4 regions of the Gracilibacillus thailandensis genome follow, and region 2 is predicted to be linked to each of the others. Evidence: riboswitches for the same ligand, from Rfam matches in the RefSeq annotation. Region 2 holds a riboswitch; each other region holds the start of a gene.
The links. A riboswitch is a leader RNA that binds a small molecule or an ion and turns the genes downstream of it on or off. The one in region 2 is predicted to bind S-adenosylmethionine.
Positions count from the first base shown of each region.

Region 1: another riboswitch for S-adenosylmethionine. It lies ahead of GH715_RS05835 (PLP-dependent aspartate aminotransferase family protein); the one in region 2 lies ahead of GH715_RS05180 (alpha-hydroxy-acid oxidizing protein).
Region 3: another riboswitch for S-adenosylmethionine. It lies ahead of GH715_RS18180 (YpjP family protein); the one in region 2 lies ahead of GH715_RS05180 (alpha-hydroxy-acid oxidizing protein).
Region 4: another riboswitch for S-adenosylmethionine. It lies ahead of GH715_RS19795 (MetQ/NlpA family ABC transporter substrate-binding protein); the one in region 2 lies ahead of GH715_RS05180 (alpha-hydroxy-acid oxidizing protein).

Region 1 is NZ_WJID01000014.1:4,799-12,329, reverse strand. Features, by position in the region: gene cls (cardiolipin synthase) at 1-980, opposite strand, end outside; gene GH715_RS05840 (Hsp20/alpha crystallin family protein) at 1,063-1,518, opposite strand; SAM riboswitch class I at 1,673-1,784, shown strand; gene GH715_RS05835 (PLP-dependent aspartate aminotransferase family protein) at 1,860-3,530, shown strand; gene GH715_RS05830 (S16 family serine protease) at 3,864-4,760, opposite strand; gene GH715_RS05825 (SGNH/GDSL hydrolase family protein) at 5,697-6,578, shown strand; gene GH715_RS05820 (YpmS family protein) at 6,591-7,193, shown strand; gene GH715_RS05815 (response regulator) at 7,234-7,531, opposite strand, start outside.
Region 2 is NZ_WJID01000011.1:80,169-87,699, forward strand. Features, by position in the region: gene GH715_RS05155 (phosphoglycerate kinase) at 1-909, opposite strand, end outside; gene gap (type I glyceraldehyde-3-phosphate dehydrogenase) at 1,044-2,051, opposite strand; gene GH715_RS05165 (sugar-binding transcriptional regulator) at 2,090-3,118, opposite strand; gene GH715_RS05170 (glutaredoxin family protein) at 3,236-3,490, opposite strand; gene GH715_RS05175 (L-lactate dehydrogenase) at 4,146-5,108, opposite strand; gene GH715_RS05180 (alpha-hydroxy-acid oxidizing protein) at 5,194-6,111, opposite strand; SAM riboswitch class I at 6,189-6,296, opposite strand; gene acsA (acetate--CoA ligase) at 6,309-7,531, opposite strand, start outside.
Region 3 is NZ_WJID01000074.1:6,316-13,846, reverse strand. Features, by position in the region: gene GH715_RS18215 (BglG family transcription antiterminator) at 1-395, opposite strand, end outside; gene GH715_RS18210 (HTH domain-containing protein) at 352-840, opposite strand; gene GH715_RS18205 (hypothetical protein) at 955-1,110, opposite strand; gene GH715_RS18200 (CDGSH iron-sulfur domain-containing protein) at 1,238-1,450, opposite strand; gene GH715_RS18195 (carboxymuconolactone decarboxylase family protein) at 1,563-1,931, shown strand; gene GH715_RS18190 (hypothetical protein) at 1,966-3,153, opposite strand; gene metA (homoserine O-acetyltransferase MetA) at 3,569-4,474, opposite strand; gene GH715_RS18180 (YpjP family protein) at 4,644-5,252, opposite strand; SAM riboswitch class I at 5,691-5,796, opposite strand; gene GH715_RS18175 (MBL fold metallo-hydrolase) at 5,969-6,793, shown strand; gene GH715_RS18170 (MDR family MFS transporter) at 7,287-7,531, opposite strand, start outside.
Region 4 is NZ_WJID01000093.1:1,519-9,049, forward strand. Features, by position in the region: gene GH715_RS19770 (helix-turn-helix transcriptional regulator) at 1-645, shown strand, start outside; gene GH715_RS19775 (SDR family NAD(P)-dependent oxidoreductase) at 916-1,710, opposite strand; gene GH715_RS19780 (AraC family transcriptional regulator) at 1,749-2,762, opposite strand; gene GH715_RS19785 (pyridoxal phosphate-dependent aminotransferase) at 3,408-4,580, opposite strand; gene GH715_RS19790 (iron-containing alcohol dehydrogenase family protein) at 4,585-5,727, opposite strand; SAM riboswitch class I at 5,825-5,935, shown strand; gene GH715_RS19795 (MetQ/NlpA family ABC transporter substrate-binding protein) at 6,016-6,813, shown strand; gene GH715_RS19800 (methionine ABC transporter ATP-binding protein) at 6,832-7,531, shown strand, end outside.

The sequences.
Region 1 (7,531 bases), on a different contig from region 2:
GCTGACATAATCATTTTTATATAACCATGTTTTATCTGTTCCCATTCGGAGTCCGGACCACTTGAAACAATTTGCATGCCGACATTACCAGCAGGGACAGGTATATAATAACGTTCATTATATTCAATATCATGACGGGATGCCTGATTCCAGTCCAGAATAAACCGTGTTTGCAAATGCTTCACCGCGCTACCGGTAATGCGCAAATGCGTATCGCGCCAATATCCAAATCGCTTATCTTTCCCCAGATATTCATCACCAATATTAAAACCACCTATATAGCCGACTTTGCCATCAATAATAACCAGTTTACGGTGGTTACGGTGATTGATCTTTAAATTAACTTTCGGAATCAATGGTGGGAAAAATCCTTCAACCTCTGCCCCCGCATGCCGCATTTTTCGAATTAACTTTCTGCTTAACGTTCGGGAACCTAAATCGTCATATAAAAAACGGACTTCGACTCCTTCTTTTGCTTTTTTTATCAACGCATCTGCCAAGCGGGAACCGAGATGATCAGATCTAACTATGTAATACAGTAAATGAATATGATCGGTCGCATTTTCGATATCTTCCAATAACGAATTAAACTTTCGATTGCCATCAGTAAATATGTTAACTTCGTTATCCTGTGAAAAGATGGCATCATTATTCCGTAAATGCAAGTAAAATAAATCTTTGTATTGATACATCCTAGGATCATTAATAAAGAAATCTCCATTTTCAATGTCTCGCAATTGATGCTGTACAGCGGTTTTGACACCTAGCTTGCTTTTGGTATCCCATGTAAAAATCGTTTTATTACTTAATTTCCGACCAAAAATAAGATATAAGATAAAACCAAAAATTGGGATGAACGTCAAGACCATAATCCAAGCCCATGTAGCAGTAGCATTTTTGCGCTCTAAAAAGATAATGGTTAAAGATAAAAGAATATTAAAAATTAAGATAAAACTAACGACTAGTTGTGTAATCTCCACATGAAGCCCTCCCTTCCCTTGACACCTTACACACTATAAATATAGCACAATTATGACCAAGCTAATAGCAATCGCTATCAGCTTAGTCGATCGTAATCGAATCATTGTCTTTTTTCGTTTTAGGACCTCTAATTTCTAACACTCCATTTTGGAAGCTTGCTTTGGCTGTTCTTTTATCAACTGCATATGGCAATGTAATGGTGCGCTCGTTACGATGCTGTCTTCTTTCCTTATGATAATAATGATACGATTCATCATACTGTTCGGTTTCCTCAAGATGATCTATCATTACTGTAATTTGATTACCAACTATACGCAGTTGTATTTGCTCTTTTTTTAGACCTGGCAAATCGACACGAACGATCCACTCTTGCTCTGTTTCAGCAACATCCACAGGAATTTGTTTTGGTACTTTTGCTTGTTCAAAAAAACTATCGATTGTTTCCATCACATTGCGTGTCGGTTTTTCGTAAAGAAACGCATCTAATTTCTTAATGAAGTCTTCTCCCCACTCTGGGATTCCACCTTTCTGTGCCATTTTGCTCACTCCTTTCTAATAAAATTCCCACTTTATTTTATGCATCTAGGTGACAAATGATCCTGTCGTTAATTTTTATTAATATTCTGATTTTTTATTGACGGTTTCCAATATATAACTTATAATAAGTACAATTGAATTGTATAAGTAGTAACTCTTATCTAGAGTGGCAGAGGGAATAGGCCCTATGAAGCCCGGCAACCGTCAGTTTGAACATCAAATTGAAAAGGTGCTAAATCCTACAGGTTCAACCTGAAAGATAAGAGGAGGACAACTAGTATTTTCAACCTCTTCTTACCTTTTGTTAAGAAGAGGTTTTTTATTTTTAAGGAGGGTACATAATGACAAATTCGTTCCAATTTCCAGGTAGTGAAACCAATCTATTACACGGAGGACAACAAGTAGACCCTGCAACAAATGCCCGTGCTGTTCCAATCTATCAAACTACGTCTTACGTATTTAATGATACGGAACATGCACAGAATTTATTTGCTTTAGCAGAAATGGGCAATATTTATTCTCGGATTATGAATCCTACAGTCGATGCGTTCGAACAACGTATTGCCCTGTTAGAAGATGGCGTAGCGGCAGTCGGGACAGCATCTGGTGCATCTGCTATCACGTTAGCTATTTTAAACCTTGCTAATGCAGGGGACGAAATTGTTGCAGATAGTAATTTATACGGTGGTACTTTCAATTTGTTTAACAAAACATTACCTAAATACGGTATTGACGTGAAATTTGTAGACGGAACAGATCCAGAAAATTTCCGAAATGCGATTACACCTAAAACAAAAGCAATTTTTGGTGAAGTAATTACAAACCCTAGTTTGAATGTATTTGATATTGAAGCTGTCGCTGATATCGCACATGAACAAGGTGTACCATTAATTATAGATAATACTTTCGCAACGCCATATGTATGTAAGCCGATCAGTTGGGGTGCTGATATCGTAGTACACTCCGCAACTAAATGGATTGGCGGCCATGGGACATCGATCGGTGGCATTGTCGTAGATAGCGGCAGATTTAATTGGAATAATGAACGATTCCCTGGCTTCACTGAACCTGATGAAACATATCACGGTATACGTTTTGGAATTGATATTGGACCACCTGCATTTGCCATTAAATTGCGGGTACAATTATTACGCGATATCGGTCCATCTTTAAGTCCACAAAATGCATTCTATTTCTTACAAGGACTAGAGACGTTACATTTACGTATTGAGCGCCATAGTGAGAACACGAAGGCTGTTGCAAATTACTTAGAAAACCATCCGCAAGTTGAATGGGTATCTTATCCTGGTCTTGAAAATCATCCATCTCACCAATTAGCAAAAAAATATTTGTGTAACCATTTTGGCTCTATTATCGTCTTTGGTATAAAGGGTGGTAGAGAATCAGGTCGTCAAGTGATAGATAATATTAATCTATGGTCTCATGTGGCCAACGTTGGTGATGCAAAATCATTAATAATTCATCCTGCATCTACTACACACCAGCAGTTAAATGAAGAAGAATTAGAGTCTTCTGGTGTTAAAGAAGAATTAATTCGTTTGTCTGTCGGAATTGAAACGGCAGATGATATTATTGCAGACCTGGATCAGGCAATTGCAAAAGCAACAAATAGTGAACCGACGATCCAGCCAAATACTGAGAAAGCCATTGCATGGGCACTTTCATCTCCATTAGCTCGAGAGAATGGCGATATTCGTCCGAAAACAATTGCAGTAGCAGGTGACATCGAAGGTTCAGAAGCACTAGCTAAATTGAAAAAGTTAGGCTACCAAATTGTTTCTGCAAATACTGCAGAGGGTGAAATTGATATTTTATTTGTTACTGATAGTAAGGAAGCAGCAACTGCATATACTGATCAAGCTAAAATTGTCTGGTTTGCCAAAGAGCAAACAGATACTGAAACGAAGACTAAGGCGGAAGCAAATGGACAAATTGTCGTTGAAGATAAATGTCCGTTCCAAGAAGCAGATCGCTTACGCCGAGGAGAATAACTTTTCTCCCTGAACATCGTTATTTATCTCCCCAAGATAAATATAAATACACACAGAAAACGCCGGAATATTAAGTATATCCCGGCGTTTTCGCATTTATTGGCATTTAAGATCACCAATAAGTCACCTTTTAAACAAATTATATTCTTTCTAATTTTATTTGAATGGTACCACTTAATTATTTTAGAGTAATATATCCCTTTTAATCTACCACTCATTTGATAGTTCTTCTTCAAAATAAATGTCATTATCTTATGAAAGTCAATAATAGCTTCGGGCTAACTCTTTAATCCTTTAGCAGCTTGACTGCGATTGATAGAATAATTAATTTTCCTAATAATTATCATTTAACTCTTTTATTAATTCTACCGCCTCATCCACATCATGTACACCTATCACTTCGATAGGTAGATCATATGCTTCCTTTATTTCTTTTGCTTCCTGCATATTTTCAGTTGGTATTATTATTTGGTTGAATCCTGCATCAATTGATATTAGTATTTTTTCCTTGATGTACCCCACTGGATAGACCTTTCCTTCTTTATTAACTGCGCCAGTTACAGCAATAGGTTTATTATTTTCAAGTTTTCCTTGATAGACAAGGGATGATAGAATCAAGGATAATCCTGAACTATTCCCCCCTGTGTTTTCCCTATCAAAATATTTTTTTATTGAACTAGGGGTTGAATGCAAATAATCTGTAACAACTTTAGACATTTTTTCAAAGTCACTCTTTAGTTGTATCCCCATCATGTTAAATATTTCAGTGTTTTTATTCTTATACCTATTTTTGTTTTTAATATCTATAACTTCGTAATTATTTTTGTCTGATTTTACGTTTTTGATGAATTCCTCTTCATTCTCAATATAACTAATATAGGTTAGATTAACTCCTAAGGAATAAATTCCTGTGTCTTCTATTATTTCTTCTGGTTCACTATAAGAGGTAATAGCATATTGGTAGGTATCTAGTAATACAAGAGGAAAATCGAATACGAGAAAGAATACAGACAAAATTAATGATATCAAAGCCGGACGTTCCAATAAGGGAATTTTCCATATTTTCGAATTGAAAATTAATAAAAATATAATGTTTGCACATAACAATAATACAAAGACAAAGGAGTTAATGAAATCCACTAAATAATAATAAAATTCTGTTAAATATATGCTACATATAAACCAAAAAGGAGCATTTCTGTTTATATTTACTACTTTCTTCACAAACATTTTGATACACCTCCATTACGCTTATACTAAACAATATCTTCAGAATAATGACATCTTTCGAAAAAATTATTTATACACTTATGTAATAGCGTCTTAAAGTTAACTTATAAATAATCGAAACGGTCGCATTAAATTATCATATCAAGTTAGTATCAGATCCTTACATGATAATTCTAACATAATATTCCATATATTTACTTACTATAAATATAGATGCCTTTATAACTTTAAAACCAAAAAACTAATAGAGTCTTTGTATCATTCAGAAAGAAAGAAAAAGTATCCTGAACGTTGGTTCACAATAAGAAATGAGAAAATACATGAAAAAAGTTGCACTCTATCCCATATGATAGCAGGCAAAAGAAAACATGCAAAAATTTAAGATGAAAAAGGTCTCATCTCCCCAAGATAAATATAAATACATAAGACCGCAGACCTTTTATACGGCACATTTTCCTATTTACCATAAAATCTTTCATGTGATACAATACATACCATTATACAAAACAAGCATTTTCAGCCCATGAATTGCATATCCTGTAACACATAACCAAAGATTAATTGCCGAGCTCTGTTCTAATTATCTGATACATACTGCGAACTAGTGATCTAGGTGCAAACGTTTATGAAGCGGACATTTAATACGTTATTTGACTGAAAACCACCTATTTTTCGATGTTAGCGGACATTGAATCCCTTATTTGGTTCATTTCGGCTTCCATTAGCACTATTTTCGATGAATAACGGAATCGATGTCCGCGACTACTCTAAAATCGGCACTTTTGCGACAAATAGCGGAACAAATGTCCGCGCTCAGCCCAAATTCACTTGGGAGTCCACTTTATTTCGCAGTTTGTACTATATTTAGATTTTCTGTTAACAAATTTAAAAGACGGGTATAATCAAGTAAGAGACTTTTTAATGTAGGTGTTGGTAATGAGCAAAAAGGTGTTCATTTTTCTTATTATATTTATCTTCGTTGCTGGGATCGCTATCTTTCTATTGTTTTTCCAAACGGATAATAATAAAACAAATGAATCTATTTCACAACCTAGTGAAGAATCAGCAGAAGAGACGACAGAACAAGAAACAATTGAAGAGGAAGAAGAAGAATCACTTAGCCAAAACGTACGCAACGCAGTAAGAGAGGCACTTAGTTTTTTTCAAAAAGATACACATATTACTGCGATAGGCGATTCCTTAACTCAAGGGGTTGGCGATGAAACAGGCAATGGTGGTTATATTGGTATTTTAGATGAACGATTGGACGAACAAGATATCGATGTTACATTTGATAACTTTGGCAAACGAGGTAATCGTACCGATCATTTGTTAAAAAGATTAGAGGAGAATCCTGAGATTAATGAATCTTTAGCAAAAGCAGATATGGTTCTTATAACCATTGGTGCAAATGATATTATGCAAATTATGAAAGATAATTTTATGAATCTAACAGAAGAACCTTTCATCGAAGGACGCGGACCATATGGTGATCGCTTATCACAAATATTAGATCACATCATATCAGTACAACCAGAAGCAGAGATTTATCTGTTAGGCTTTTTCAACCCTTTCGAGAAATATTTTGGTGATATTGAAGCCTTAAATCAGATTTTGACACGTTGGAATAATGAAAGTTTACAAGTTACCAATCAATATGAACAGGTTCATTATATTCCGATGCAGGATATCTATCAATACGAGACAGATAATGTATTTTCAGATGATAATTTCCATCCGAATCATAAAGGATACCAATTGATGGCAGAACGAGTTATTACTTATTTAGAAAATGATTTAGAAGAAGCCCAAAACTAAAGGATGACATGAATGAAAGACAAAATAACCAATTGGAAAAAATTATTTATTACTTTAGCTTCAGTTAATCTTGCTCTTATTCTGGGGATTTTCCTTTTCATTTTCTGGCCAGCGCCTGGTGCGGAACCACCAGAGAAAGTATTTCTGGAGGATGAAGCTGGGGCGGAATTTACCATCCGCTCTAGCAAAGATAACTTGAATGAGCTTGTCAACGCTTATATCGCGAAATTACCGAAGCTGGATAATATACAATATTCACTTCGGCTAGATGAAGAAGTCCATTTAATGGGGAGTGTGGAAGCTTTTTCAAAAGAAGTCCCCGTTAACATTTCGTTTGAACCGATCGTACAAGAGAATGGTGACGTTATTCTTCAATCAACCGGAATGTCACTGGGATTATTACGATTACCACAAGATCGTATCTTGCAATATGTTAGCAGTCGAGTGACAACGCCCGAATGGATAACAATCAACCCAAAAGAAGAACATATTTATATTGCTTTAACTCAGATGGAATTAAAAAGTAATTTCCGTGTACGGGCACAGCAAATTGATTTAATCAATGATAATATTTCATTCCGTATCAAAGTACCAAATGACACTTTGGGATTATAAAGAGGCAGGGCAAAGTTCCCGCCTTTTTTGTGGCTACCTACTATTCATTTTCAATTAATCCGTTTTGGTAGGCATAGACCGCTGCCTGTGTACGGTCTTGTACCTCCAGCTTGCTTAAAATATTGCTGACGTGGACTTTTGTGGTTTTGAGTGCAATAAAAAGGTCATCCGCAATTTCCTGGTTCGTCTTGCCTTGGGCGATCAATAATAAGATTTCTAGCTCTCTTTTAGTTAAGCTGTCATGTAAGCTTTTCGACTTTCGATTACTGAATTTCGCCATCATTTTAGCAGTCACTTCTTTTTCAAGAACTGATTCGCCAGCATAGGTATCACGAATG
Region 2 (7,531 bases):
ATATTTTTTGCGAGTTTTTGGCCCAATATCCAATGCTTCTAAATCAGCTGGGATCGAATCAATATCAACGATTTGCGTATTCGCATCATTTGAGAAATCATCGGCAACAACAACATCTTCAGGCATAACAAAATTTACACCTTTGTCTTTAGCTTTTTGCATATATTCTTTCGCTAATTCGATTTTATCTTCTTCTAATAGTGATTTACCAATTTCGTGTCCTAACGCTTTAACAAACGTATAGGCAAGACCACCACCGATGATCAAATTATCGACTTTGTCTAATAAATTATCGATCACACCGATTTTATCTTTTACTTTAGCACCACCGATAATTGCTGTAAATGGACGGTCAGGATCAGACAATGCTTTCCCTAACACTTCTAATTCTCTCTCTAAAAGGAATCCTGCTGCAGATGGAATATGTTCTGCAATACCTGCTGTTGAAGCATGTGCACGGTGTGCTGCACCAAATGCATCGTTTACGAAGTAGTCTGCAAGGCTTGCGAATTCTTTTGCTAGAGCTGGATCATTTTTCGTTTCTCCAGGCTCAAAACGAACATTTTCAATTAATAACAGGTCACCGTCGTCTAGTTGGCTTACTGCTTGGTTTACTTCGTCACCATATACTTGATCTGTTTTAATCACAGATTTGTTGCTTAGATCGCTTAGACGTTTGGCAACTGCATCCATACGTAGTTCTTCGACAACTTCTCCACCTGGACGACCTAAGTGACTGGCAAGGATAACCTTTGCACCTTGTTCTGATAAGTATTTAATAGTTGGTAATGCTGCTTTAATACGTGTATCATCTGTAATTTCGCCGTCTTTCATTGGCACGTTAAAGTCAACACGACAGAATACCTTTTTACCTTTTACGTCAATGTCTTTAATCGTTTGTTTGTTCATTCGAATGAACCTCCTTAAGGACTTGAATATTGCTATCTCGATGGTAGGATGTATGAGACCCACCGTTTAACCTCGTATGAACTTCAGGCAAAAACGGGAGGAGGATCAATCCCCCTCCCGTTCATTTGTTAAGCTTATAGTCCTTGTTTTTTAAGATATGCAGCTAAGTCAACTACACGGCTAGAGTATCCCATTTCATTGTCATACCAAGATACTACTTTTACCATGTTACCTTCCATTACCATTGTAGAAAGTCCATCAATAGTAGAAGAGTTAGTGTTTCCGATATAGTCAACAGATACTAATGGCTCATCAGAGTATCCTAGGATACCTTTTAAGTGACCTTCTGCTGCTTCTTTAAGTGCACCATTTACGTCTTCAACCGTTACTTCTTGATCTAGTTCTGCAACAAGGTCAACTAGTGAACCGTCTGGAGTAGGTACACGCATAGCCATACCATTTAATTTACCTTCTAATTCTGGTAATACTAGAGATACTGCTTTTGCAGCACCAGTAGTTGTTGGAATGATATTTTCAGAAGCTGCACGAGCACGACGATAGTCTTTGTGTGGTAAATCTAGAATTTGTTGGTCGTTAGTATATGAGTGAATAGTAGTCATCATACCGCGTTTTAGACCGAACTTATCGTTTAATACTTTAGCATATGGAGCTAAACAGTTTGTTGTACAAGAAGCGTTAGAAATTACGTGGTGTTTTGCTGGATCGTATTGATCTTCGTTAACACCCATAACTACTGTAATATCTTCTTCTTTTGCAGGTGCAGAAATGATAACTTTTTTCGCACCAGCATCTAAATGTTTAGCTGCTGCATCACGTTGTGTGAAGATACCTGTAGATTCAACAGCGATTTCTACGCCAAGGTTACCCCATGGTAAGTTAGCTGGGTCACGCTCAGAAAGTACTTTAATTTCTTTGCCACCTACAACTAGAGAATCTCCATTAACAGAAACTTCTTCTTCTAGTTTTCCGTGTACAGAGTCATATTTAAGTAGATGTGCAAGCATATTCGCATCAGTTAAGTCATTAACTGCTACTACTTCTACCTCATCATTTTTTAAAGCTTGACGAAAAACGTTACGACCGATACGGCCAAAACCATTAATACCTACTTTTACTGCCATGCTTAATTCCTCCTTAAAGTATCCTTTATAATTTATATTTAAAGGGATGAACCCTTTAACAACTCTTGTGCTGCCGCTTCGTCTGTGATCAATACATTACTTTTCCCTTGCTTAAAGTAAGATTGAATGGCTTTTGCTTTCGAAGAACCACCAGCTACAGCAATAACATATTGCGCTTGTTCGAGTTCCTCTAATTGCATACCTACAGTGCGTACCTTATAAACGACTTCTCCTTGCTCATCAAGGTAATAGCCAAAGGCTTCACTCACAGCGTTACCACTTCTTAATTTATTTAATACTTGTTCAGAAGCTTTACGGCGTTTTGCCATCGTAAATGCGTCACCAATACTGTGCAAGACTATTTTAGTTTCATGAATCATTTCTAAAATATCCTTAATAGCTGGTTCTTCAATGATGGAATGGTATGTTTCTTCACTTAACGGGTCAGGAACATATAACATCCGATAATTACCATTTGCTTTTTTAGCCATCTGTGCACAAATGGTATTAGCTTGATTTTCTACTTGTTCTCCTAAACCGCCTCTTGCTGGAACAAACGTACAATTCGCAGCATGTTTTAATGGTTTCATCTGATTAGCTACTTCCGCCATCGATGTGCCACCTGTAACTGCTATTGTTTGATTGGAAGTTAATATGGAACTTAAAAACTGCACACATGCTTTCCCCATGTCCTGCTTTACAGATTGTTGTGTGTCACTATTTCCCGATACGATAATGACATGCTCCAATTGTAATTTATCCTTAATTTGAGATTCTAAAACACGAAATTCGGAAATTTCACTCATAAACGAGGACAACTTCTCAATAATCGTATCCCCTTCATCTGTAACCTGCATTCCTTTAGAGGTTACCATTATAAAACCATGCTTGCTTAAAAACTCAATCTCACTACGAACAACTCGTTCTTTTAGTTTGATATTGTCAGCTAAGCTACGGCGTCCGATTGGTTGCATCATTTGTATGTAATGAAGTATTTTGTATCGTTTCTGCATGATATCGAGTAAATCTGGGTACAATTTTTCTTGAATATCTAATAAATCCTTCAATCGGAAACGCTCCTTTATCATTTACCGGGGAGTTTTTGTCCCTCCTAGTCGCATTTCGTCCCACTTAGAACAAAAAAATAACTTCCATAATTATTGTATCAAATGGCTTAACATCTCTCAACTATTTTCTGAATTATTTTTCTTCTTTAGATAACTTTCGATCTTTTTCATGTCGACTAGCTCCATATCGACAATCGTATCTTCATGTTTAATGACAGGGATCATGAGATGATAAGCTTCTAGCAGTACATCATCATTATAAATATTAATTTCTTCAATTTCAAATAAATAGTCTTGTTGCAGCATCTCCAATGTTGCTTTCGCCTGGTCGCAAAGACTACAATTTTTTTTCCCGTAAAGTTTTAATTTCATCATTACCACCCCTTGACTTTATTAGAAAACCTCGACAAAACCTGCTCTACGTAGAAGTGGTAGATAAAAACTGCGAAGTATTAAAAGGTGAAAAAGTGCGGCATTCTCCCATTCTGATTAATGATGAGTGCTCACATGCGCTCCGGCAGAATACTGCGCTTTCCGTGGGCTCGGCTTCAGCTAACTTGGTGAAGAAAGGCACTTCACCAAGTGGATCTTCAGCTCTCGCTGTCCCACAGGAGTCTCCGTATTCTGCCTACGCTATGATAGATGTTCTATCTTATGAAAGTGGAGATCCATAGGAAGTCATTCGATAGGTTCCTCTTGTAAAAATCAGAACTCTACACTAAGCAGAGGCAAGATACGCAGACTCCTACGGGAACAGCGCAAGCCGAAGACCCCGTGATGCACCTGCATCTTCTAGTAACGCTTCGAAGTGGCTTCCTCGGTGCAAGGGAGCAAAGAAGATAATTCCAAGTAGTTCCCTGGCTAAGGCCGTGCCCGTGGAAAGCAAAGTATCTTGCCGGAGCGAATGGTAGCACTCATCAAAATTGAGAAATGGATGAAGGCAGATCTAAAAAGTATAACTTCGTAGTATATGTTTCTTGTGTACCAATCTTTAAACTTTCAGATTTTATCAGGAAATTCCGTGTGATTATTTTATAGCTTTCATTCCTGTATCGATCATTTCCTGAATCACTTCTGCTGATTGGTGAAGTTGTTGATTTTCTTTCTTTGTCAGTTCTAATTCTATTACTTCACGGATGCCATTTTCATTTAGCAGTACTGGCACACCTAGATAGAGATCATTCAATCCGTATTGTCCCTCTAATTTTGCGGAAACAGTTAAAATGGCGTTTTCGTTGTTTAAAATCGCTTTTGTTAAGCGGACCAATCCTAGACCTATACCGTAATAGGTTGCTCCCTTTCGTTCAATAATATGATAAGCTGCATCTCGAACGTTCTCAAATATCTCTGTCATGGCTTGATTTTGATAAAAGTTATCGATACCTGCATATTGACTTAAAGGTACACCACCTATTTGTACATGACTCCAGACCGGCAGTTCCGAATCACCGTGCTCACCAATGATATAAGCATGTACATTACGTGGATCGACTTCAAAGTGTTCTCCTAATAAATAACGGAAACGTGCAGTATCCAGGATCGTTCCAGAACCTATGACACGCTCCTTCGGCAAGCCTGATATTTCTCTTGTCAAATGTGTTAAAATATCCACCGGATTGGTCGCAACTACAAAGATGCCTTGGAAGTCAACATCCATGACTTTTTCGATAATACCTTTAAATATTTTTGCATTCTTCGTCACAAGATCTAACCTAGTTTCACCCGGTTTTTGATTGGCACCTGCTGTAATAACAACTAAATCTGCATTATGGCACTCTTGATAATCTCCTGCTTTGATACGCATCGGATTACCAAACGCCATGCCATGATTTAAGTCACGTGCTTCTCCCTCTGCTTTTGCTTGATCCAAATCGATCAGGACTAATTCATTAACAACACCTTGATTTAATAGCGCATACGCATAACTAGTACCGACTAAGCCTGTTCCAATAATAACTACTTTTCTTAATTTCGTTTTACGTATTGCCACAAAAAACCATTCCTTCCATCCAAAAATGGGATATAGTTATACTATATCCCATTTTCACTACTTATGAAACAATGATATTCGAAAATTATGTGAATAGTTGAGCAATAACTTCTTCTGCGCCCAAAACTCCTGATGTCGATAATCCGTAAATATAACTCTTCCGGATCGAAATAGCATCAGCACCTTGTTGTAAATAGCGGTTTAATTCATCTTTTGACTTCACTTCTGCTTCAACAACAACGGTTAATTTTTCACTTGCGATAATATTAATCTGTTCTAGTAATTCCAGATTAGATGCATTAATATTGGACAAGATAATCCCATCAACTTGCTGTTCCAGACTTGAACGAACATCATCTAATGATAAGTCTCCATAAACAAAGATCGGTAAATTTGTAAATTGTTTTATATATTGAATCTCTTCCCACTTAATAGAGCGTTTTTGATATTCTTGTGCCACTTGTTCTGCCAGTGGGCTTTTATTTGCATAATTTTTCTTAGCAAAAATTGGATCTACAACAAAGTTGGTAGTTCCTTTCACTAGCTGATCTGCTTTTAAATGAATTTCATCTTTGGATATAGATAAAATAATTGCCTGATAGCCTGCTAGTTCAGCACGCTGAATAAAATGTTTAGTAAGTTCTAAATCTTGAAAAATATGAGCTTGGAACCATAGTTCACTACTTGGAACAGCATCTCTAATTTCTTCAATGCTATAGGATGAATGACTGCTAACAATAAAAGGTACACCCTGCTTACTGGCAGCTTTTGCAGTTGCTAATTCTCCATCTTCGTGAAAATAAGTCTGTGCACCAACTGCACCTAATAATAGCGGAGAAATTTTTAATTTAGACGGTGAATTGCTATCAAGTATAAATGATGTAGCATTTGCTTTTTTGGATGTTATTTGATCTAAATATAATTTAGCTGCTTTGGATAATTGCTTTTCAGCTACTTCCTCTAGACTAGCTACAAAATTTCCCTTTACATTTGTTTTTACCATGTTATATGCCTCCTAATAATTTAGGGAAACAAAAAAGCCCCTCTTGATAAACAAGAGAGACTAAAGCTATTATCTCCCTCTTATTTTTCAAACTAAAGTTTGCAGGATTTAGCACCTTTTAAGCATGGATAGCTTAAGGTTGCCGGGTTTCATCGGGCCAGTCCCTCCACCACTCTTCATAAGAGTATCTATATGTTTTAATTTTTAACTTTATTATTTCTTTCAATTTCTAATGCTTTTAATTGTCTTCTTAAAATCTTTCCACTGATTTTTGTTTTAGGTAATTCATCCATTACTTCGATTTCTCTAGGAGCAGCATGTGCTGATAGATTTTTTCTAACATATAATCGAATCTCTTCTAATAATTCATCTGATTGTTCATATCCGGCTCTTAATGTAATAAAAGCTTTAACTAATTCACCACGTAGTTCATCAGGTTTACCTATTACACCAGCTTCCTCTACTGCCGGATGTTCAATTAACTTACTTTCTACTTCAAACGGACCAATACGCTCACCTGCCGAATTGATCATGTCATCGTTACGACCTTGAAAGAAGACATATCCTTCTTCATCCTGTAACGCTAAGTCACCAGAGATATACCATCCCTCGTACTGGAAATAAGATTTGAATTTATCCTTATTTCCCCAAATCTCTTTCATCAGTCCTGGCCATGGTGTGCGTACGGCTAGTTGACCAACTTCACCTCGTGGCAACTCATTACCTTCTTCATCTAAAATACCTACCTGCACACCAGGAAAAGGTCTGCCCATTGAACCTGGTTTGATTTTTTCAGCTGGAAGGTTGACAATTAAGTGTCCACCAGTCTCTGTCATCCACCAGGTATCGTGAATGCGGACATTTAAGCTCTTCCATGCCCATTGGATTACTTCAGGATTTAGAGGTTCACCAACACTTAATACATGTCGTACAGAAGATAAATCAAACTGTTTATAGAGATCCCCTTTGGACAGAAGCATACGGAAAGCTGTCGGTGCACTATACCAAATCGTTACTCCTAACTCTTCAATTAAAGAATACCAATTCTCAGCACTGAAACGTCCTCCTTGGATTACAACGGTTGCTCTATTCAATAGTGGAGCAAACAAGCCGTATACACTGCCTGTTACCCAGCCCGGGTGTGACGTACACCAATAAACATCATCATCTTTAATATCTAGTACCCATTTCCCTGTCACGATATGATGTTGTGCTGCACGATGCGCATGAAGGACGCCTTTCGGTTTACCAGTAGAACCACTAGTATAATGAATGATTAAACCATCCTCCCAGTCAACCCATTCCACATACTTGTCACCATCAACAGGTTGTAACGGTTCTTTCTCGATATCCTCTACAAAAAGAATCGTCTCTAGTGAAGGAATATCGTCTTTCGGTACACGTTTAACTAACTCCTGAT
Region 3 (7,531 bases), on a different contig from region 2:
GGAATTTTAAATGGCAATTCCTCTTCCATATCCTGCAATGCTGTAATTAAAGCATCAAACATAAATGGATACATCTGTTTAATATCTGCCGCCAACGGATTTTGAACAGGGAGTTCATATTTCAATCGATTGATAACCGAATAAAGATGCACCTTTAATCCATCTTTTAATGTTTCATCCTGACCAAAAGGCATTAATGCTAAAACACTCAGCCGTTTGGTCAACACTTCTGTCAGCCATTCTGCTTGTTGGTCAACATCCGCATCGAAGTGAGACACATCACCATGCCTTTCCTGAAACTTTGCACCTAGAAATTGCATCGTTAAGTATACCTTTTCCTGTTCTGGGACTTTAATAAGAAAGATACGCTCTAAGTCCTGTACTAATTTCTCCATCCATTGAAATTCTTGTTTCTTTGTTATAAAAGTTAGTTTTCAACCATGTTTCCATCTCTTCGATTACTTTTTTTATGGCAGAGTGTGACACAAAGTAGCGATCTGTTAACTGTTGAATGGAGATATTTTCATGAATAAGAAGCTGAAATAATATTTCTTTTTGTTCTAAAACGTGCAAAACACCTCTTTTCTCCCTATTTTCAGACTGTATGAATGACAATATCTCCTGCTTCTCATTATCAGATATTTCAATCGATACACCGACACCAGGCTTTCTAATCAATCGCCCATTACTTTGTTCTTTTAAAAACGATTCCACTATTTGCAAATCATTACGAATTGTTTTCTCTGAACAATTTAACTCTTCGGCCAAATGTTGCACTAAAGCTACTTGTCCATCTGCTAGCAATAATTTTTTTAAGAGAATCCGCTGCCTCTCCTTCATGAAAACACCTCCATCTCCAACACAACAATACTACAAGTCACATGCAACCGCAATGGCAATCAAAAGGAAAAGGCACTAACCGAACTGGCTGTGCCTTCTGCTTTACTATTTCAATTATAACAATCTACCAAAGACGTAGGTGATGAGAAACCACAAAATCCCAAAGAAAATAATTAAATAGGTTATATATTTAATTGCAGCAACGCCAACCTTACTAGAGTCTGATTTCTTCTCTTTTCTTTCGACTTCGATATCTCTGTGTTGCGTCATAAATAATCATTCTCCTCTCTTTTAGTAGCGTTACTGATGTAATACCACATAACGAGAGTTTAAAACAACATACTTTCAAAATAGAAAAAAGCATTAGCACACAAAATTCTTTGTGTGCTTGTCAAACTTACTTCGCTCTGATTTGGTCCTGAAAACCGATTTCTTTATGTGATCCATCACAGAACGGTTTGTTTTTGGATGCACCACATCGACACAAGGAAAATTTTGGTTTTGTTTCGAATGGATTTCCCTCTGCATCCACTAATTCAACATCTCCTGTTACCAAAATCGATCCATTGTCCCTTACCTTTAATTGTACTTTATTGTTAGTTTCACTCATCTTTTATTACCCCCTCTACAAATTTTAACTGAGTGTCCTCGCTTCTGTCTATCATCACTTGTATAAAATATTATGCTTTTTCACACATTAAAATGAAAGGCGGGATAAAAAGATGGAAAATCATGAACATGTAAACTATTTTGATCAATCAATAGCAGATTTCAAACGTGGTACTAGAAGAATGGAAGAATACTTACCGGAAATGACAAGAGGATATTTTGAGTTTACCGAAGAGGCATTTAAGGATGGAACAATTGGTAAAAAAGAAAAGCAACTCATGGCGCTAGCGATTAGTATTTATGCTCAGGACGAGTATTGTATTATTTATCATTCAAAGGGTGCTGTAGAAAACGGCGCTAGCCAGGAGGAACTAATGGAAACAATTGCTGTTAGCGCCGCACTAGGCGGAGGTGCAGCATTCGCCCAGGCCGTAACCCTCGCCACAGACTCCTATGCGCACTATCAACAAAAACTACATTAAGTATAACCGGGCCAATCTTGAGCCCGGTTTTTCATTAAGATCTTATTTCGAAGTTTGTTGTTTCTTTTTCTTTCCTTTTTAACTGCTCATATCGCTGTTTTTGTCGATATCCATAAGTTGCAGAAAGTATTGTTTCTTCGCTTTCTAAAGCAGATCCTAAAGCACCGATGATTGTTGCAAAGCTGGTGATAATCCACGCTATGTAAAAGTAATTACTGTAATTAACGTGAGAACTTACTTGTGATTCTAACATACCAATAGGAATGAATAAAAAAACAGCAATTAAGAACAGAAGGTATAAGTTTAAATAGAATAATGTAACTGAAATCACCAATGTACAAACCGTGGTTATATTGTATAACATTCTTTTTAAGTTATTTGTTTCAATTCTTGGAGATTCCCATAATTTATGAGCGACGATAATCCAAGTTACCATCGCAATAATAGACACAACACTTAATATAATCATACGCCACGTATCATATGCACTCGCTAACATCCATGAAGTCGGAAAAATTAAGGCGTAAGTTCCAGTGGTAAATGCAACAACCATTACTTTTATGAAAGATGGAAACATTCTACAAGGACGATTCGCCCGTACCATACCAGGTAAAATTCGTAAGCCACCTAAGTATCTTGAAGGAATAGTGAAACGAACATCGATATTTTTCTCACCATTTAGAGGTGTTTCTCTTCTAACTGGAGAGAACCTCTCTAGCCCTTTTTTGCTAACTAATATATAACCATTAACAATTCTTAGACCGTCTTTAGCTGCTTCCTCTATCTTATCTGTCAATTTTTGTTGGTCTTCATCAGTGACTCCTCTGTACATTTCATTGACTAATTGGATAATAGATGCCCTAATTCGTTTGACCATTGGGGTAGATCCAAGAGCAGGTAAACTAAGTAATGCTATATTCTTTTTTTCATATGCTTCAGCAAGCACAACATTACTATTATGGAATAACGGTAAATCTGTTAAACAAATCAAAAAAACATTATCATATTCTTGTGCATTTTCTAATATTGATTCCAAAATCTCCCTTGCATTCTCTGTCGATCCTGTTAAAGGATCTGTTTCGTGTTCAAATTCCCAATTTACTGTTTCATCAACATAATACTCCAACAAGGAAGGCAAATCACTTTTCATTTCATCAATGACATCATCTGCAAATCCTGGAGCGGTAATTATTTTTATCTTTTTATTAGAACTAGTCAACATCACTCACCTCATACAAACCATTTACTAATGTTTTACACAAAGTTTGTGATTTAAAACCATTTTATAGTTATTCATTCTAAATAAGGAAGCGTTATACTAATTAGGGGTTTTACCTTCAGCTAACTTTTTGAGGTTTTATACAATGTAAAATAAAAGATGTAATGTCCGTACGTTAAAAAAATATAGAACGTTATTTAGCGCAGGCGCCCACTTCGACTCCTGTGGGATCAGCGTGATCTGAAGATCCACTTTTGTAAAGCGATCTTCTTTACAAAAGTTAGCTGAAGACACGCCCCACGGAAAGCGAAGTGGGCCAGCCGGAGCGATGCTTTCCGTCTACATATCATTTCAAAATGTTTATAAACAAAAAAAGCTTAAAACCTATTCCATTTACTTAATAGGTTCCAAGCTTTGTTTACAATTCATAAGGCGTTTCCTGATAAACATAATAATTTAGCCAATTAGAGATCAAAATATTAGAATGTGTGCGCCAGCGTAATTTTGGTGTTTGATTAGGATCATCATTCGGATAATAATTTTCTGGTATGATCGGGTTTAGTCCAGCTGCCATATCCCGATCAAACTCTTTCTTTAATGTTAAAGCATCATATTCTGGGTGACCTGTAACAAAGATTTGTTTACCATCTGTTGAGGCGACCATATATACTCCCGCTTGCTCCGATTCGCTTAATATCTTCAAACTCGAGACCTTTTCGATATCTTCTTTTCGTATATCAGCATGACGTGAATGGGGCACTAAAAACTCCTCATCAAAACCACTGACTAACTTCTCACGTGGATCATTGAGCGCATGTGTATAAATGCCTGATAATTTTTCCGGCATCATATATTTATCCACCCCGTAATGATAGTAAAGGCCTGCCATTGCACCCCAACAAATATGCAGGGTAGAGGTGACATTCGTTTTACTCCACTCCATAATTTCAGACAGTTCTTCCCAGTAATTCACTTCTTCGTAAGCTAGTTTTTCAATTGGTGCACCCGTAATGATTAGTCCATCATATCTATTAGCCTTTACATCATCAATCGATTTATAAAATTGCTTTAAATGTTCTACCGATGTATTTCTAGAAGTATGTGTACTCGTATGCAACAATCCTACCTCTAATTGTAATGGGCTATTTCCTAATAATCGTAATAAATGGGTTTCGGTTTGCTGCTTTAATGGCATTAAATTTAAGATTAATATTTTAAGTGGCCGAATGTCTTGTTTAAATGCCCGGCTTTCATCCATAACGAAAATATTCTCTTCTTGTAACTTACTCTTAGCTGGTAATAAATCCGGCACTTTGATAGGCATTTTTTGTGACTCCTTTGTTAATAAATTCCCTAAAATGAAAAAATTCACGATAAAATCTATTTTATCGATATTTCGGATTAAAATAAAGGAAAATGTTTTAAAATTCTGACATATTATATTTCTGATATTATGGTTAAAAAGGATGCCTCCTATACGTAAGGCATCCTATCTATTGCGACATCCATTTTGGTGGTGTATCTTTTCCCCAATAAACTTCTGCTATCGGGAAATGCTCTTCGAATTGATCGTTTTGCAAATGATAGTGGAATTGAAAATAATAACCGTCTTGTGGTCTTCTTAACCGATTGACATGAAACTTTGCAACATTTTCTTTATCTTTTACATGATATAAGTTAAAGATACGCTCTCCATATCCGCCTGAGGGCTCTTCGGCAATCATTAAGTATTGACTTTCTTCCTCGCCAATTTCTTTATATAATGCATCTAATACCGTTTCAAGATTTGGTAAGACAGTTCGAGCAAGATCTCCCTTCACTTTTGCCGAGATTTTTGTACCTAGCTTTGCTTGCACTTGTTCTTTTGCAAGATGATTTAATTCCTCGAGATAAAGTTGATTCGAGTCTTCAAGAATTAGGTTTTCTTCTGTTATCGAATCTTCAATTTCTTCTTTATCTAATTGTTTCGGCTGATCTTCACTTGGCTCAATGTCCTTTTTGCCTAAGTCTACATCAGCATTAATGTAGATAGGGGGAACATATAACCCAAGAGTTAATATCGTCACTAATAAAACGGTTAATTTTTTCATCCACATTTTCATCTCGATCGAACTCCCTCACATCGACTTACTAAAATTTTATCATTTTTAACTAATTTGTCCATACATGTAAAGGGGTTTTTCATTTTTTACATAAATTTTACTTATGTTTGTGCTAAGGGTTGTTCTGCACTAATCACTTCCCTATTAAAGTGTTCATCATATGCATAGACTGTTATGCTTTAATATATAACCTGCTAATGACATTAATTCAAAAAGTGATGATACGTCCCACCTGTTGCGATAACTAGATGTTCCTACAATTAGCTCATCTGTATCCACAATCTCATGAATTAATTCTTTTGAATCCACTTATAATCAGCTGGATCTCAGTTGTACATTCTCCTCGTATTTTAAAATAAAAAATCCTTCCCTATAAAGATAGAGAAGGATTCTACGAGTAATTGCATTACGCTACACAAAAACAATCGCCGTCGAATCTCCCCATCTTCGAATCAATATTGATTCTCTGAAATTGGCACCGGGCACATACGTGCTGGTTGCCGAGGCTTCGCTGGGTCAGTCCCTCCACCTCTCTGGATAAGAAAATCTTGCGTTTTTTTAAATTGTAAGTACATCACTTGGATTTGCTACAAATCATATCATACTACTAAAAAAACAACAAGTACTTTTTAAAATTTTCAGATTATAGTATAAATCTTTTCATTTCACACCAAAATAATGAGGATAGTTTACGCACAAATAAGGTGGGACAAACAATGGATCAAGAACATATTGATAAGTGGAAAGACCTTGAACATGACTTAGACCATGCCATTCCGGAAGAAGTCCTTCCAGATATCGCTTATTACCGGACTCTTGTTGTTAACGTCATCATGATCGGTGCCCCAAATGAAGATTGGGTCTTAATCGATAGTGGCACACGAAAATATCATGATAGAATTCTTCACGCTTGCGAACACCGTTATGGCAATAAACCACCACAGGCAATTATATTAACCCATGGTCACTTTGATCATATCGGTTCCGCGAAAAAGTTGGCAGAATATTGGAACGTACCAATATATATCCACGAAAACGAAATGGATTTTGTCACAGGCAAAAAGGAATACCCTCCAGGAGATCCAACTGTTGGTGGAGGGATGATTTCATTATTATCAACGATATTCCCTACTAAGCCAGAACACTTGGAAGGTCTTGTGACAGCATTGCCAAATGATGGTTCTGTTCCTTTTCTCAAAGATTGGAAGTACATCGAAACACCCGGACACACCGTCGGCCACATCAGTTTGTTTCGTGAAAAGGATCGTTTATTAATTGCAGGTGATGCAATTTCTACTGAGAAACCGGAATCATCCTGGGCAGTGCTTTTCCCTTTACAGCATGTTTACGGACCTCCTGCTTATTTTACAGAAGACTGGATGAGCGCAGAGAAGACTGTCAAAAAGCTAGCTGATTTAGATCCTGACATGATAATCGCTGGCCATGGTTTACCGATGGAAGGCGAGACCATGAAAAAAGAACTTAAGAAACTGGCAGATAACTTTATGGAACAAGCAATTCCTAAACATAAGCGACAGTGATAAAATAGCTACTTATTTATTATATATAAGAGAAACTGAGCAATTCGCTTAGTCGCTTCCTCTAGTAGCTATTGTGAATAATATCAACTGCTTGACCACCACTACGGCTGCCCATTTCCCTCTCCGTCGGGTTTGCCCTTCAGCTAACTTTTTCGAGCAAAACCCGCTCAATAAAGTGGAACTTCAGGTCCCACAGGAATGGAAATGGCCGGCCTTCGTTAAGATCTACTCTACAACGCTCGCATGAGGTAACACGGTTGTTTTTACTCACAAATAGCGATACAATTCGTGAAGTCGCCGAGTTTCTGAGTGCTCGGAGCTAGACAAATCACAAAATTTTCTTATTTGATACATAATACTCTTCAAAATAACTACTTCGCTTAACACAGTCATTACATTGATTTTATCCTTTCTGATAAAGAAAAAACATGAACAGCAATAGATGTTCATGTTTAGCCTCGTTCAATTTTTCTCCTTCAAAGTAGACTACTCACTACTCTGATTCTTTTTCATCATACGGCTTACTGTTTTTAATAAAAAAGGATAGAATTAATCCAATTAAGGTGATAACGGAAAGGACTAAAAAGGCTGTATTCGCGCCAGTTATCCCTGGATATTGATCACCGCTTTGTTCAGCAATTGATTCTGCCTGTGTTAATACGGTTACGATAATCGCTGTACCAACAGATGCTGACACATTACGTAATGTATTATCCATTGCTGCACCATGGGCAATTA
Region 4 (7,531 bases), on a different contig from region 2:
GCAGCCATCCCAGGTACTTATCGAGACGAAGCACAAGCGATGTGGGAAAGAATTCATATCGATTCGGGCACTTGGCGGCAATCCAAAGAAAAAGCGCACGCACTCAAAACCGTCCAACAGGCTGTTTGGGAAAGTAAGAAACTAAAAATTGATTATGAACAGGTCGATGGAAAACAAAAAGAAAGGTTGATTGAACCATTAGGGTTGGTAGCCAAGGGGAATAAATGGTATCTTGTTGCTTCAAGAGATGGAGAGCTACGTAATTACAGGGTATCACGCATACACTCTACAAAAATTGAAAATGAAACTTTTAGTAGACCACTTCATTTTAATTTGGCGGCATACTGGGAACAATCAAAAGTAGAGTTTATACAAAAATTACCGAAATATGATGTACAAGTAGAAATACATCCAGAAATAATGAAAAGAATAAATTTTACAGGTAAGTTTGTTCAAGTGATAGACACAGAAAATCAACATGAGAACGAATGGATACCAGCGACTTTAAGATTTAATGATAAACAAGAGGCAATAGAGTTTATATTAGGATTTGCAAATAAAATAAAGGTCGTTTCGCCAAATGATCTTCCGGATAAAGTTGTGTCGTTAGCAAAGTCTGTTATCGACTTTTACCATCATGAATAAAAGGTTTTTAATGAATAGCTAAACAGTACCTAAAATTACATAATGTTAAAATGAAGTTTGATTAAAGACACCTCACAAACCCGTACTTTACGATAATAAAGAAGAATCTATTAAAAAAATTAATCAAAATGGATTCTTCTTTATTTCGGTTTTATAAAAAAGCTTGATCATTTTCTTCCTTTAATCTTAAACAATAGCGCCCGTTTCTGGAACATGGATAAAGTCCTTAGCATGATGTTCTTTCCCATTTCTACCTGTACTTAAAGAACGTTAGAAAATAGTCGGTATCAGCCCGCCATCCATCCGGATTGGTGACCCTTTAAATGCGGATGCATAGGGACTGCTGACAAATGTAGCTAGCCTACCTATTTCAGTTGGTCTGATAAATCGTTGTATTTCAGATTGAGGCAAGTTTGCAGTCATAAATTCCTTCTCCTTTTCTGTAAAGGGCATATCTTTATTAGCGTACGTATCCTCAATGATTTGATGCACATTTTCAGAGAGTGTAGGTCCTGGCATGATCGTATTGATTGTAACTTCTTTTCCTATTGTTAATTTAGATAAGCTTTTTGACAATGATAATAACATTGATTTTGTCATACAATACTGAGGCATTTGTCCTGAAGGCATAATTGCTTCCTCACTCGCAATAAAGATAATTCGTCCAAAATCATTGTTCAACATCTTAGGTAAATAAAATTTGGATAATCCATTTGCTGCAAGGACATTTGTACGGAAATATTTCTCCCATACTTCATCGTCAACGTCCTTATATTGCATGATTTCATAAACACCCATATTGTTAACTAATATATCAATAATCGGATATTTTTGGAATAACTCTTTTCGTTGTTGAATATCCACAAGATCAGCTGTAGCATTTTGAGGAGAGGTAGTCGGGAAATCTGTTTTAAGCTCATTTACAATTTGTTCTACCTCTTCATAATCTCGTCCATTAATAAGGACGTTAACACCTTCTTTGGCAAGCTCTATAGCAATTGCTCTACCTATACCTTTCGTTGAACCAGTAACTAAAGCCGTTTTGTTGGTTAATCCCATATCCATAATACATTTCTCCTTTTTATTTATAGTGGAAAGCATGGTCAGTTTATCGAATTTGTATCTAAATGTTCAGCACGCCAATTTGAAGGAGTATCCCCCTCCCAAAGCCTAAAGGCTCGATAGAATGAGTTTTGGTCCTCATATCCAATCAGGAAGGCCACTTCACTAATATCGAGCGAGGGATCTGCTAAGTACTCTCGTGCTTGCTCTTGCCGGACTTGTGTTAACAGATGCTTGAAGCTTGTGCCTTCGTCGTGAAGACGGCGCTGCAAAGTACGATTGCTTATCCCCAATTCGCCTGCAACAGTCTGAATGTTGAAACACCCTCCTGCAAGGCTACGTTTCATGATCCACTTGACCATCTCGGTAATGGAGTTGCTAAGTTGATGACCATTTAATGATTGGTCCAATACAGGAGTCAGGACCTCAAGCAATTCTGCGTTATACGAGACAAAGGGGCGGTCAAGGTCACTTCTATGGAGCGTAATTTTGTTACTACTTCCATCGGTTTGGACACGGCATCCGAAGTAAGCTTCAAGTGACTGAACATCAGCCGTTGAATGTGAAAATTCAACGGATCTCGCTGTCAATGGTTGACCAGTTCCCCGGCGTCCTAACTCTAAAAGAAATGCAAGCGTGATACCAGTCAACATCGCGGGGCCCGGTTGATCTGTATACAACCATTCCAGTTCGATAGTACAATCATTTCCTTCCTCTATGATAAGTAAGCTTTCAGGTGGGCACATTCGTTTATATCGAGCCATGCGTGTTAGTGCATCACGGTAGTCACGGGCGTGGTAAGCTGCTAAAACGGTTGGTGGAAAATGAACTGTTTCGAAGCCGGTCGTTAGCTTGATAATTCCTTTGGCGGTGTCACCTATGATATCGGAATAAGCCTGCCAAATGGAGAAGTATTGTGAGGCGGTGACAACTGGTTCATTAATAATAGTGAGTGGAAGCCCCGCTTTTCGAACCACTTCTTCGGGGGCAATCTCTAATTGACGTAATCCTGTCCAAAATCCTGCCGGGAATTTAATACGAGTATAAGCCGCCATTTTTTAAGTCCCTCCCTTTCCCTTAGCATCTATTCATTCACAAGTTTTGATTGTGTCTGCCTTGTTGATAGAACAGTTATTATATTATCAACCCAATGACACTTTGTAACTAGCACAAGACGCCATTTCACTAACTGTTTACGTCAAATAATGCCTTTTGTTGATATAACCTTTACTTTTCGATACTCTCTAACACTATGTTTTTGCTCTGTTAAATAAACCTATAGCAACGTTTGTTCAGTATTCCTTGTTTTAATCTTGACCATTCCTTCTGTACCTTCTGCATGCCAATATATCATGCGTTTTTTTATCCGGTAGGTTACATATCGTTGATGGGATTTCATTGCCCTTAAACTTCTTGCATTTGGAGGCGTTCGTTGAGGAAAGGAATATATGATATATGTTGAACATGATGATGAGACGATATGGGAAAATAAAATATCTTCAACCAAAAGTGGAGAAATGAAATTGGAAGGGGAAGAGGCACTTATCAAATAAGTGATTCTCTTCCTTGGATAAAGGCATATATCCAAGAAAGGGAATCATATATCAAAGGAAGAGTGGTCATCGACTCAAGTGCAAAGTGATCCGGGTGAACTAATGCTATGATAAGTTTCGCTTTTTCAGGATGATGCCCTTATAGATTTAAAATAATGATAACTTCCCAATCCGATCACACGCTTCACGTAAACGGTCAGGTTCATCTAATAACCCAATCCGGACATATCCTTCACCTGAAGCTCCAAAGCCATTTCCAGGGGCAACGACGACGTGCGCCTTTTCTAATAGAAGGTTTGCAAAGGATTCTGATGTATATCCTTTTGGAGTTGGCATCCATACAAAGAATGATCCGTTTGCTGTACCTCCATGCCAACCGATTTTCTCTGCTTGTTGTAAGAAGACATCTCTTCTTTGCTGATAGGTATTGTTTAATTCCGCTATGGCACTTTTGCCTTCGTCTAGTGCGGTTTTCGCAGCGGATTGAATAGCACCGAAAATACTGACATAATAGTGGTCCTGTATCAATTCAATTGCTTCAATAACTGAAGGATTTCCGACAGCAAAGGCTACCCGCCATCCAGCCATATTAAATGTTTTCGATAAGGTATACATCTCGATGCCAACCTCTTTTGCCCCTTCTGATTGTAAGAAGCTTTGTGGTTTATCCTCTTCAAATCCAATCGCTCCATATGCAAAATCATGAACGACACAAATCTGATTTTGTTTAGCCACCTCGATCGTATCGTCAAAGAAATTCTTCGTTGCAGTAGCAGCTGTTGGATTGTTCGGATAATTTAAGAACATTAACTTTGCATCTGCTAAGTCTTCATCTGAAATCTGTTGATAATTAGGTAAAAATTGATTCTCTTCTTTTAACGGCATATGGATAGGAATCGCATCAGTTAGGGCAATACCTGACATATAATCCGGATAGCCAGGATCAGGTACTAATACTTTCTCTTTAGGATTTAATAGACACTGGCTAATTTCTACCAGTCCGGTTTTAGATCCGAACATGATCGCAACCTCTTTATTTGGATCAATATCTACTTGATACTCTCTTTGGTAAAAGTCAGCTACTGCTTCTTTTAAAAAAGGGTACCCTTGAAATGGAGAGTATTTATGAAACTTAGGATTTGTACTAGCCTCTTGTAGTGCCTCAACAATAAAATCAGGTGTTGGTAAATCAGGGTTACCTTGGCCAAGGTTAATCACATCATGCCCTTCTTTTTTTAGTGCTTGTGTTGTTTTTACTAACTTTGCAAAGAATTGTTCCGGTAATCTTTTTAATGCATGGGATGGTTCGAACTCTAACATTTCATCACACTCCGTTTAGGTTCCTTTCGTTATTTCGAATGAATTCTTCCAATTGAAATACAGCTTCTCGCACTACATTAGGATCAGAAACATTCATAAAATGGATCGATTCTTTCGGTTTCGTAGCACCTTTACTTAATAAGTCTACTTTTTCCTCTGTAATTTCTGTTACACCGATATCGTGTAGACTGGTTGGTAGTTGTAGACGCTGATAGAAAGGTAGTATTTTTTCGACTTCATCAAGTCTTTTTTCGATTGCTAATTGAACGAGAACGCCGTAAGCAACTTTGTCGCCATGTAAGGTATCATGTGTTTCAGCAAGGTGTGTTAGACCGTTATGAATCGAATGAGCCCCAGATACCCTACCATAATGATCACCAAAGCCGCCAACCATTCCACCTGCCATGATGATCGTTTCTATCGAACGTAAAAAGGAATGATTGTACGATTGTTGATCAATTGCTGCTAGTGCCACTTCACCTTCATCGATCAGTACATCACGACAAAGCTTAGCTGCATATAAAGCGATGTCTAATGAAACAGGCTTTTCGGGTAACTCGCGTGTTAAGACATCTGCTTCATACCATTTCGCGATTGTATCCCCAATTCCTGCACGGAGATAGGCTCTTGGTGAGTCCAAAATCACGTTAGGATCTACTAATAACATATAAGTGCTACTGTTGAAGATAATGTATTCTTGAAAGTTACCATTCTGATCATAGAAGACTGATAGTGGTGTCCATGGTGCGCAATTCGACGCTAACGTAGGTATTAAAATAGTTGGTAAGGTTAAACGGTCTCCACAAGCTTTGGCAATGTCTAATATTTTTCCGCCACCGATACCGATCACAGCTGTTGTTTCTGATTTAGTTAACTTTGCAATTCGCTCTACTTCATGGTGTGAACACTCTCCGTTATAAGCAATAAATTGGCAAGGTAATGCAGGGTCTGCAAAATATGTTTTTACTTTCGCCCATGATTGATCACCATGAATAACAAGTAGTTGGTTAAATTGATGTTGTTGTAACAAATCAAATAGATCATATAATAGCCCATTTCGGCATTGATAATAATTAGGGGCGCCTTTGATATGTAATGTGTCCATCTCTTCACCTCGATGATTGTGATATGGTAAGAAGTATGCCATTGGAACGAATAAGTGTCAATATATATCGAATTTTCTGAAAAAAAGGTTGACTTACATTCTGTAGTTCGCTATACTCGTTAGCATAAAATTTGAAAATTTCTTATCTAGAGCGGTGGAGGGACTGGCCCAATGAAACCCGGCAACCATCTATACTTCTATAGAAAGGTGCTAAATCCAGCAAACAGTTGAACTGTTTGGGAGATAAGAGAAAAACTATGAAAATAGGATTCTCTATCTCAAAAGAAGATAGGGATTTTTTAATGGAAAATTATATGAGGGGGATACAACATGAAGAAGCTTGTAGGATTTATTAGTGTAGCAATCATTCTTATTTTAGCAGCTTGTGGAGGAGAAAATGCAGATAGTGGTGGCACATTAGATGTCGGTGTAACGGCAGGACCACACGAAGATATTTTAAATCACGTAGCAGAATTGGCAGCAGATGAAGGATTAGAGATAGAAGTGCATGTCTTTAACGATTATGTGATGCCCAATACAGCTTTAGACGAAGGTGAACTTGATGCAAACATCTTTCAACACGAACCGTTTATGAATAATGCACGTGATGAAGGAGATTTAGACTTAGTTAAAGTAGCGGATACAGTAAATTTCCCAATGGGGATTTACTCTGACCAATATGCTAGTTTAGATGAATTGCAAGAAGGCGATAAGGTAGGATTACCAAACCACTCTTCAGGTGAGCCACGTGCATTAATGTTATTTGAAGATGCTGGTTTAATTACGTTACCAGAAGATGCAGATGTTACAGTATCTGTGAAGGATATACAAGATAACCCATTAAACTTGGAATTTGTACTACTAGAAGCATCACAAATTCCTAGACAATTAGGTGAGGTGCAAGTTGCGGCGATTAATACGAACTATGCACTAGAGAGTGGACGAGTGCCAACAGAGGATTCTCTTCACATGGAACCAAAAGACTCACCATGGGTAAACATTATAGCGACGAGAGAAGAGAATGTCGAAGATGAACAAATTAAACAATTAATTGATATTTATCGTTCAGAGGAAGTAAAACAATTTATCGAGGAGGACTTCGCAGGGTCAGTTGTTCCTTCATGGTAAGAAAGGGGCACATACAGCATGATTGAATTTAGAAACTTAACGAAAGTTTTTCAAGACAAGAAAAGAGAAGTTAAAGCCCTTCATAACGTATCACTAAAAGTGAAGGAAGGATCTATTTTTGGTGTAATTGGCTATAGTGGGGCTGGTAAAAGTACATTAGTCAGAATGGCCAATTTGTTAGAAAAGCCGACTTCTGGTCAAGTTTTATTTGAAGGTCACGATTTAACCAAGTTAAGTGGTAATCAATTAAATGAAGTAAGACAGCAAATGGGGATGATTTTTCAATCCTTTAATCTTTTAAAAACGGGTACAGTTTATGAGAATATTGCATTGCCTTTGAAGTTAACGGGCGTACCAAAATCGGATATTGATAAACGTGTAGAAAAGTATATTCAAATAGTAGGTTTGCAGGATAAGTTAAAGGCTTATCCTGCTCAACTATCTGGAGGACAGAAGCAACGTGTGGCAATAGCACGTGCATTAGCCCATGAACAGAAAGTATTATTATGTGATGAAGCTACAAGTGCACTTGATCCAGACACGACCGAAGCCATTTTAGAATTATTAAGCAAAATTAATAAAGAATTAGGCATTACGATTTTATTAATCACACATGAAATGAATGTGGTGCAGAAAATTTGCCATGAAGTAGCTGTGATGGAGCAAGGCGAAGTAATTGAGCAAGGGTCTGTAATTGATGTCTTTTCGAAACCAGAAA